DNA from 2 places in the Pseudoalteromonas sp. T1lg24 genome. Region 1 is predicted to be linked to the other one. Evidence: predicted binding sites of a transcription regulator. Region 1 holds the regulator's gene; the other holds the start of a gene.
The links. Region 1 encodes LexA, which represses DNA repair genes until DNA is damaged. Its sites were predicted from a motif close to TACTGTATNNNNATACAGTA; they were not measured.
Positions count from the first base shown of each region.

Region 2: dinB (DNA polymerase IV) is a predicted target of LexA. The motif match lies at 2,051-2,070, and genes of this name have one in related genera.

Region 1 is NZ_PQCB01000034.1:237,965-242,632, forward strand. It holds gene plsB (glycerol-3-phosphate 1-O-acyltransferase PlsB) at 1-1,012, opposite strand, end outside; gene lexA (transcriptional repressor LexA) at 1,241-1,858, shown strand; gene coxB (cytochrome c oxidase subunit II) at 2,197-3,327, shown strand; gene ctaD (cytochrome c oxidase subunit I) at 3,327-4,668, shown strand, end outside.
Region 2 is NZ_PQCB01000004.1:224,499-229,166, forward strand. It holds gene C2M30_RS02330 (BlaI/MecI/CopY family transcriptional regulator) at 1-359, opposite strand, end outside; gene C2M30_RS02335 (LytR/AlgR family response regulator transcription factor) at 414-1,166, opposite strand; gene C2M30_RS02340 (DUF3192 domain-containing protein) at 1,310-1,675, opposite strand; gene dinB (DNA polymerase IV) at 2,081-3,136, shown strand; gene C2M30_RS02350 (M17 family metallopeptidase) at 3,227-4,668, shown strand, end outside.

The DNA.
Region 1 (4,668 bases):
TTAAGTTTATACCTGCTGCAATATGTGGTGGCACATAACCTTGATGGTAAATAACATAAGTGAGTAATAAGTAATCCATATGGCTGCGGTGGCACGGCATATAGATAATTTCGTGGCCTTTGTCGGTCAGCTCTTGAATTCGTTCCGGGTTATTTACTTCAATACCGTTGTATAGTTTGGTCCACAGCCACGTCAGAATGCGTTCAGAAACCCCGATCATTGATTCGTTATAGTTGGCAGCAATTTCATCAACTAGTTTTATGGCATTTTGTCGCGCTTCTACAATTGAGATGTTTTTACTTTTTGCTTCATCTTCAATCGCGGCTTTGACAGTGCTTGATGCTAAAAGACCTTGATATAACTGATCGCGAGATGGCAGTTTAGGGCCAAGCGCAGCAAGTTTCTGACGTTTAAAGTGGACACGGGCAACACGAATGAGTTTATGCGGTAAGTCATCACTTTGTTGCTTGCTGGTAAGCTGCGATAGTTCTAATGGACGACTAAAACGAATTAAGTTGTCGCGGCCAGACAGTAATACGACAAATACTTTACGCAACCAGCTTGGTGTAAGAGAACTGGATAAAATAGTGCCAAGGCCTGGCTTTTCTTTGCCTGGATTGCGTCCCCATAAAATGGTGACCGGAATAACTTGTAAATCGGTAACGTCAGATTGCTTTAATGCTGCAAATATTTCTTCGCTGATTTCGAGCGCTGGACTGTCTTTTTTTGCTTTACCAAACAGTGGCGAGCGATGGTGAATTGGAATGTACCTTGGAACTTGTTTATCACCAATTTGCTGAGTGACTTGAGGGTCTGGTAAGCCGAGCTTTTTACAGGTGCTGCGCAACGCGGCTGAATCAGAAAAAGAATTTAATAATGTGATGTAAACGGTCGGCTTGTTTTTATCTATTGCTAGGTTGTCTAACGGGTGTTCAGGTACTATTTTCGAACGCACTAAAAGCTTGTTCATACCGTTTGCAAACCACTGAATCATAGAGCCAACCAACTTCATAACACCAACCTAAAAACAAAAGGGGCGCTAGCATACCAGTTAACTCTAAAAGATTAAACAACTGGTCGTGCCAGAGGAAAAATAAAGCAATTTACTGCGATGATTTTTGATTTGCAGCAATTATCGTCTGTAACTAAGCATAGTGCTAATTATCAAATAATTAAAAGTTGCGAAATAAGAATAACTGTATATACTCACAGTTATCTGTACTGTATGGAAAACCAGTGAATGAGACCATTAACAAAACGTCAGGCACAAATCTTAGAACTTGTTAAAGTATTTATTAAAGATACTGGCATGCCGCCAACGCGCGCAGAAATCGCATCGACACTCGGTTTTAAAAGTGCAAACGCTGCAGAAGAGCATTTAAAAGCATTAGCCAAAAAAGGCGTCATTGAAATGGTGCCGGGCGCTAGCCGTGGTATTCGTTTAGTGGAAGAAGATGAACCCGAGCAATTAGGTTTACCGTTAATTGGTCAAGTTGCTGCAGGTTCACCTATTTTGGCTAATGAGCACATTGAAAGTCATTATCAAGTTGATCCTAACCTATTTAACCCATGTGCAGATTTCCTGCTACGTGTACGTGGTGAGAGTATGAAGGATATCGGCATTATGGATGGTGATTTGCTAGCTGTTCATCGCACGCCAGTGGCTAATAATGGCCAAGTGGTTGTAGCCCGTGTTGATGAAGATGTAACGGTAAAGCGTTTTGAAAAAGCAGGCAAACAAGTATTGTTACATGCAGAAAATGACGAATTTGACACAATTAAAGTCGATTTAGAGCATGACCATTTTAATATCGAAGGCCTTGCGGTTGGCGTTATTAGAAATGCCGACTGGATGTAATACACTTTTGTTGACCTTGGCTAGTGAGTAATTTTGCTAGCCTCACCCTGCTTTAAAACACCCTATTTCTTACTATAACCCCTTCTGTTTTTACATCTTCAAAAATCGCTAACTTATAGATTTATAAAAAATTTATCTTAAATTTGACTTGCGTAAAATTTAATCGTTTACTAGACCTTAGTAGTAACCTTGTTTTCTTTTTAAGCAAAGTGCGGCTTTTAGAAAACAAATATAATAAAGAAAATGGAGTGATGCTGTAGTGCGTCGTGCGATTTAATCGCTAAAACTTTCACTGACCATTTCCTAACAACATAATAATAATTAGCTAAGGAGCGAGCATGAGGCTAGTGAAACTATCCTTATGGTTACTATTGAGCTTTCCTTTTTTAGCAGTTGGGACGAGTCAATATAACTTACCTGTTGGGGTGACAGACATCAGCCGTGATGTCTACGAGCTCCATATGACAATTTTTTATATCTGTTGCGTTATTGGATTAGTAGTATTTGCCATTATGTTTTGGGCAATAATCCATCACCGTAAATCAAAAGGAGCAGTGCCTGCTCAATTTCATGAAAGTACCAAAATTGAAATACTTTGGACCGCAATTCCATTTGTAATTTTGATAGGTATGGCGGTGCCTGCAACCAAAACCTTGATTGCCATGGAAGACACCACCAAAGCTGACCTTACGATTAAAGTTACAGGGTCACAATGGAAGTGGCATTATGAATATCTTGACCACAATGTGTCGTTCTATTCTGTTCTTTCGACTCCGCGTGAACAAATCACCAATCAAGACCAAAAAACAGAAACCTACCTGTTAGATGTTGATAAACCGCTTATTATCCCAAAAGGAAAAAAAGTACGCTTTTTAATGACTTCGGACGACGTAATTCACTCTTGGTGGGTACCTGAGTTCGCGGTTAAAAAAGATGCGAACCCAGGCTTTATTAACGAAGCGTGGACTAAGGTCAATGAGACCGGTATTTATCGCGGTCAGTGTGCTGAGTTATGCGGAAAAGACCATGGCTTTATGCCTGTGGTTGTTGAAGTTAAAGAGCCTGCTGAATTTGAACAGTGGTTGGCAAATGCGCAGCTTGAAAAAGCGCAAGCGGCGGCCGCCGAAAAAGCGTCACTTGATCTTACATTATCTCAAGATGAGCTAATGACGCTAGGAGAACAAGTGTATATGGCTAATTGTGCTGCGTGTCACCAACCTACTGGGATGGGATTGCCAGGTGTGTTCCCAGCGCTAAAAGAGAGCCCTATAGCACTTGGCGATGTTAAAGCACATATCGATATTGTGGTTCATGGCAAGCCAGCAACAGCAATGCAAGGCTATAGCAAAATGTTGTCACTAAAAGAATTAGCGGCAGTAGTGACCTATGAGCGAAATGCTTGGGGTAACAACACTGGCGATTCAGTGCAACCAAGTGATATTCAAGAATCTGTGGGAGAAGCACAATAATGACAACACTAGCTGAATCTCATCACCACCATCATGCGCCAACAGGTTTAAAACGTTGGTTATTTACAACTAACCATAAAGATATCGGTACGCTTTATCTGTTATTCGCTCTGTTAATGTTTTTAACGGGTGGCGCAATGGCACTGGTTATTCGTGCCGAATTATTTCAACCAGGCTTACAATTTGTAGAGCCACACTTTTTTAACCAAATGACTACAGTTCATGGCTTAATCATGGTTTTCGGTGCAGTTATGCCTGCGTTTACTGGCTTGGCAAACTGGATGATCCCTATGATGATTGGCGCGCCAGATATGGCACTACCGCGCATGAATAACTGGAGTTTTTGGATTTTACCATTTGCGTTTTTCATTCTGCTTATGTCGTTATTTATGGAAGGCGGCGGCCCAGCTTTTGGTTGGACGTTCTATGCCCCACTATCAACCACATACAGCAATGATAATACGGCACTATTCGTCTTCGCTGTGCATATTATGGGCATTAGCTCAATTATGGGGGCAATCAATGTAATTGTAACCATAGTGAATATGCGTGCACCGGGCATGACGTATATGAAATTACCGCTGTTTGTATGGACGTGGTTAATTACCGCATTTTTATTAATTGCGGTGATGCCGGTACTTGCTGGTGCAGTGACTATGGTGCTAACTGATAAGTACTTTGGCACAGATTTCTTTAACGCGGCAGGTGGTGGTGACCCTGTAATGTTCCAGCATATTTTCTGGTTTTTCGGGCACCCTGAAGTTTACATCATGATTTTACCGGCGTTTGGTGTTATCTCGACGATTATTCCAGCGTTTTCACGTAAGAAACTGTTTGGTTATGCCTCAATGGTGTATGCCACAGCATCGATCGCGTTTTTGTCGTTTATTGTATGGGCGCACCACATGTTTACCACTGGCATGCCATTGGCGGGGGAGTTGTTCTTTATGTATAGCACCATGCTGATATCTGTGCCTACGGGGGTTAAAGTTTTCAACTGGGTAGCGACAATGTGGCGTGGCTCGATTAGCTTTGAAGTACCGATGCTGTTTTCCATCGCGTTTATTGTGTTATTCACCTTAGGTGGTTTCTCTGGATTGATGCTAGCAATAACACCGGTCGATTTTCAGTATCACGATACTTACTTTGTGGTTGCTCATTTCCACTATGTGTTAGTAACGGGGGCTGTATTCTCGATAATGGCAGGGGCTTATTATTGGTTACCAAAGTGGACAGGCAACATGTATCACATTGGTCTTGCTAAAACCCATTTCTGGTTATCACTAATTAGCGTAAACATTCTGTTCTTCCCAATGCATTTCGTGGGCTTAGCCGGTATGC
Region 2 (4,668 bases), on a different contig from region 1:
AACAGAGTACGAATTTCATTAATTTCTTTAGTACTGGCTTTTTCGTCGCCAAGTGCGCGCATCACCAAATCAAAACGTGACCCACCAAAAGCTTTGTTAACAATGTCTGACAGTAAAGATGATTGGGTGTGTTCCACAGAATATGCCGCGCTGTAGACATGCGCACGAGTTGACTCATCACGTGTAACAAGGCCTTTTTCGTGCATGATTTGTAGCATTTTAAGCACAGTGGTGTAGCCTATTTTTTGGCTTTCACTGATATGTTCATGCAAAGTGCGAACAGTGGCAGGCTGAATACGCCACAGCACATTAAGAATGTTGAGTTCTGCACTTGTTGGTACGCGTTTATTCTTATTCATAATTACGTCGCTTTTCGTAGATTGTTATTTACTCTACGAGATAGAGTTTATTTGTCAACCAATTAATCCTTGCATGTTTTGCTTGTAACGTCGGGATAAATTGAGATTGGCGCCGTCTTTTAAGGTAACAATATAGTCGCCGTTATCAGTAGGGCGGATTTCGCGTATGGCTTGTTTTTTTATGATCGCAGAGCGATGAATGCGAATAAAGCCAAATGGTGATAGCTGCTGTTCCATTGAAGATAATGTTTGGCGATGTAAAATCGTTCGCTCATCTTGGTTGAGGTGCAATTCAACGTAGTTTCCAGCGCCGCCAACCCAAGAAATTTCATCAGGTGTTAAAAATTTTATTCTACCAGCGTCTTTTAAAACGATTTGCTGGTCATCTAATTGGTTAGATGAAAATCGTTGTACCAGTGAGCTCATCAACTCAAATTGCTGTTTCTCAGGCGCGAGCATTCTGGCTAGCTTATCTAATGTTTTGCCTAAACGAGAATTGACCATAGGCTCTAAAATAAAATCAAACAAATCACATTCAAATGCCTTAGCTGCATCAACACGATTGCTTGATAATAATATGATTTCAGTTGAGTCTGCCAATGATTGAAGTGTAGGCCAATCATGTTCTTGAATAAGCTCATTTTGTACAAAAAGTACTTTGGCACGGGTTTTTTTACAGGCTGCTATTAATTTGGCAAAACAAGACTCAACATTTGTTAGCTTAAAAAGTGAGTTATCGATTTGTTGTGACAGAATGTCTGAGAATGTTGGGTCGTTGTGACCGACGACTAGATTGTATCTATCCATTTTATCCACCTAATTACGATGCCTTTCGTAATTAATATTACGAAACTTGTCGTAATAGTCAACGAATAAATGTAAGTGGATGTAAATAGATTGATTTAAAAGGGTTTTAAAGAAAAGGGCGAAACATTTCGCCCTTACACATATTAATTTTTTAACTGCTCAAGAGCGTGCTCGCCCCAGCCTGTTAGTTGATTATTTTTAAACACAAGCGGCGTACATTCGTCTTTTGTTGTTTTACCGTCAGAGTGAATAGAGTTTGTTGCGTAGTAAAGCACACGATATTCAGTGTCGCTTTGTTTTACTAGCTCAGAAAAATTTGGTGTACCAAGTTTATTGATTACGTGTTGATACTCTTTTCCAATTTCCATATTGGCAATCGCTTTGCGGTTTTTTTCATGGGTTCTTTCCCAGCTAGATGAATAGTCTGATTTGCCTTCGCCGCCTACCGCAACAACACAGCCTGTTAAAAGTGGCAATGTGAGGGCTGATGCTAAAACTAAGTATTTCATAGAAGATCCTTGAATGATATTTCAAATATTATAATTTTCTAGTTATTAGCAGAATTAGTGCCAAAAAATTAAATCAATATTTATCAATTGGTTATTGTTTTATGCGTTTCTGTTTTTGGTGATATTTACGAAATGTTAGTGACTTTGACTAGTTACCATCGTCGTATATTCGTTTCCTTTCAAGGTATTTAAATCGTCGCTTTCTGCGGATATCTATTGTACCTAAATGAACATTTACAAAACTTCAATATTCTACCTATGCTGTTATCTACATTCATTTTCTTATTAATAAAATGAATGCAGATAACGGCATCTTAAAACTTAACACGCCGCAAAATAAAAACTTGCTGAATCAAATAAGTTTGATACATAATAAACTGTATATATAAACAGTGCTTTGTGATTTTGAAAAAATTTATACATATTGATATGGATTGTTTTTATGCAGCAGTCGAAATGCGAGACAATCCAGAGTTGAGAGATAAGCCAATCGCAATTGGCGGTAAACACCGTCGTGGTGTGTTGGCAACGGCAAACTATATTGCGCGTCAATATGGTGTGCGCTCAGCAATGTCTAACTATAAAGCGTTGCAACTGTGTCCAGAATTACTGATTGTTCCCGGCAGAATGGCAGTATACAAAGAAGTGTCTAATCAAATTAGAGAGATTTTCGCCAAATACACAGATCTAATTGAACCGCTTTCTTTAGATGAAGCCTATTTAGATGTAACCGATTGCACACAGCACTCAGGCAGTGCAACACTTATCGCTAATGCGATTCGTGATGAGATTTTTGAAACAACAGGTTTAACGGCGTCGGCGGGAATCGCACCCATTAAATTTGTGGCGAAAATTGCCAGTGATGAAAACAAACCAAATGGCTATTGTTTGATCCCTCCTCATCGGGTGCAAGGGTTTTTAAAAGCGCTTAACCTTAAAAAAATTCCTGGTGTAGGTAAAGTAACCTTAGAGAAATTGAATGCATCAGGTTTGTTTGTTGGTGAAGATGTATTAAACCTCGGTTTAAATCAAATGCAGGTAAAGTTTGGCACTTGGGGTGCTGAGTTATTTAAAAAGTGTAATGGTGAGGTGATAGGCAAAATAAATACATCACGTATTCGAAAGTCACTTTCAGTTGAGCATACCTACGAATATGATAAAACATCGCTAGAACAATGCTTAGCAGAGCTGCCAAAATTAAAAGATGAGCTTGATATAAGGTTGCAAAGTAAAGGGCTATTAAACAAAGTATCTAAGCTTTCGGTAAAAGTTAAGTTTAACGATTTTGTTTCAACAACCGCGGATTACAGCTGCACGCATTTAGATGATGATATTTTTACGCGTTTAATCGAAAAAGCCTACTTACGAGGCGGAAATAAAGGCGTGAGATTACTCGGTTTAGGTGTTGGCTTGTCTGAAAATAGCTACGAACAAGAGCAGCTTGCAATGTTTGAATCTTGATTTTTATAAATTTGCCCTCATATTTAAGCCATCTTTTCTAAACTTACGCGACAACATTGCGCGTATTTATTCGTTCAGTAAGGTTCAAAAATGACTTCACCAAAGGCCCTGCAAGCGGCATCAATTTCAGATTTACCTCAATATGTTGATAGTTTAATTATTATCTCGCCAGACTTGGCATTACTCCCAAATGATTTTCGCGATAGCGTAATGGCTACCGCGCAATTCGATAAGCGCATAGGCCAAAAAGCATTATTGTTGGTGAATGACAATGCACCTGGAAAACGTTTAGTGATTGCACCAACAGGTCCTTTAGAGCGTGACTATGACGATGTGCGTCGTTATTTCGATGCGGCAAAACAAGGTGTACTAGAAGCAAAACAAGCGGGTGCAACAAACCCTGCAATTTTAGTGCTAGGCCAATTAGATGAGCGTTATCAGCAAGCAACAACCGTAGCGTATTTAGGTGCTTGCCAAGCATTATGGCAACCGCTAGAAGCACGTGAATTTCACGGTGCGGCAATTGAACCAATTCAATCTATTACTGTTATTGGCGAATTTGATAGCCACTATGCAAATGCTATTGCACAAGGTCAGTACGCTGCGCGCGACCTTTGCGGTACTGAACCCGAGCGTATGGCACCTCCTAAATTTGCAGAATACTGTGAAAGCTTATTTACCAACAGCGCAGTATCGGTAGAGGTGATTTCAGATACTCAATTTATTGATAAAAATTACCCAATGCTTAGCACTGTAGCCCGTGCATCATACGCGGTAGAGCGTCATCACCCGCGTGTTGTTAAGCTTGAATATGTGCCTGAAGGTGATATTGAACGTACGCTATTATTTGTTGGTAAAGGCCTTGTTTACGACACAGGTGGTGCAGACTTAAAAGTAGGTGGTGCAATGGCGGGCATGAGCCGTGATAAAGGTGGCGCTGCGTCCGTTGCTGGTTTTATGAAGAGTATTGCTGAGCATCAACCTGAAGGGGTTAAAGTAGTAGCCTACTTAGCAGTTGTTCGTAATTCAATCGGCTCTGACTGTTTTGTACCAGATGAAATTATCACTAGTCGTGAAGGCGTACGAGTACGTATTGGTAATACTGATGCGGAAGGGCGCTTGGCAATGGGCGATCTCTTAAGTGAAATTAAAGATGTCGCTAAGGGTGAAGTTAACCCTGTTGTATTTACCGTTGCAACATTAACAGGACACGCTGCACGAGCAATGGGGCCTTATACTGCGCTTGTTGAAAATGGTGCATCAAGAGCGCTTAACTTATCGCACAATATCGCAACGCAAGGTGATTTATGGGCTGATGGCTCTGAAGTATCACGCGAACGCCGCGAAGACTATAGCTTTATCGCACCTAAAACGTTAGCGGACGATGTATTGTCGAGTAACAATGCGCCATCAGCAATTACCGCCCGTGGTCACCAGTTCCCAATGGCATTTTTGGCTGTGGCATCAGGCCTTGATAAGCACGGCGCAAACTCAGAACTGCCAATTCCTTACATTCATGTGGATATTGCTGG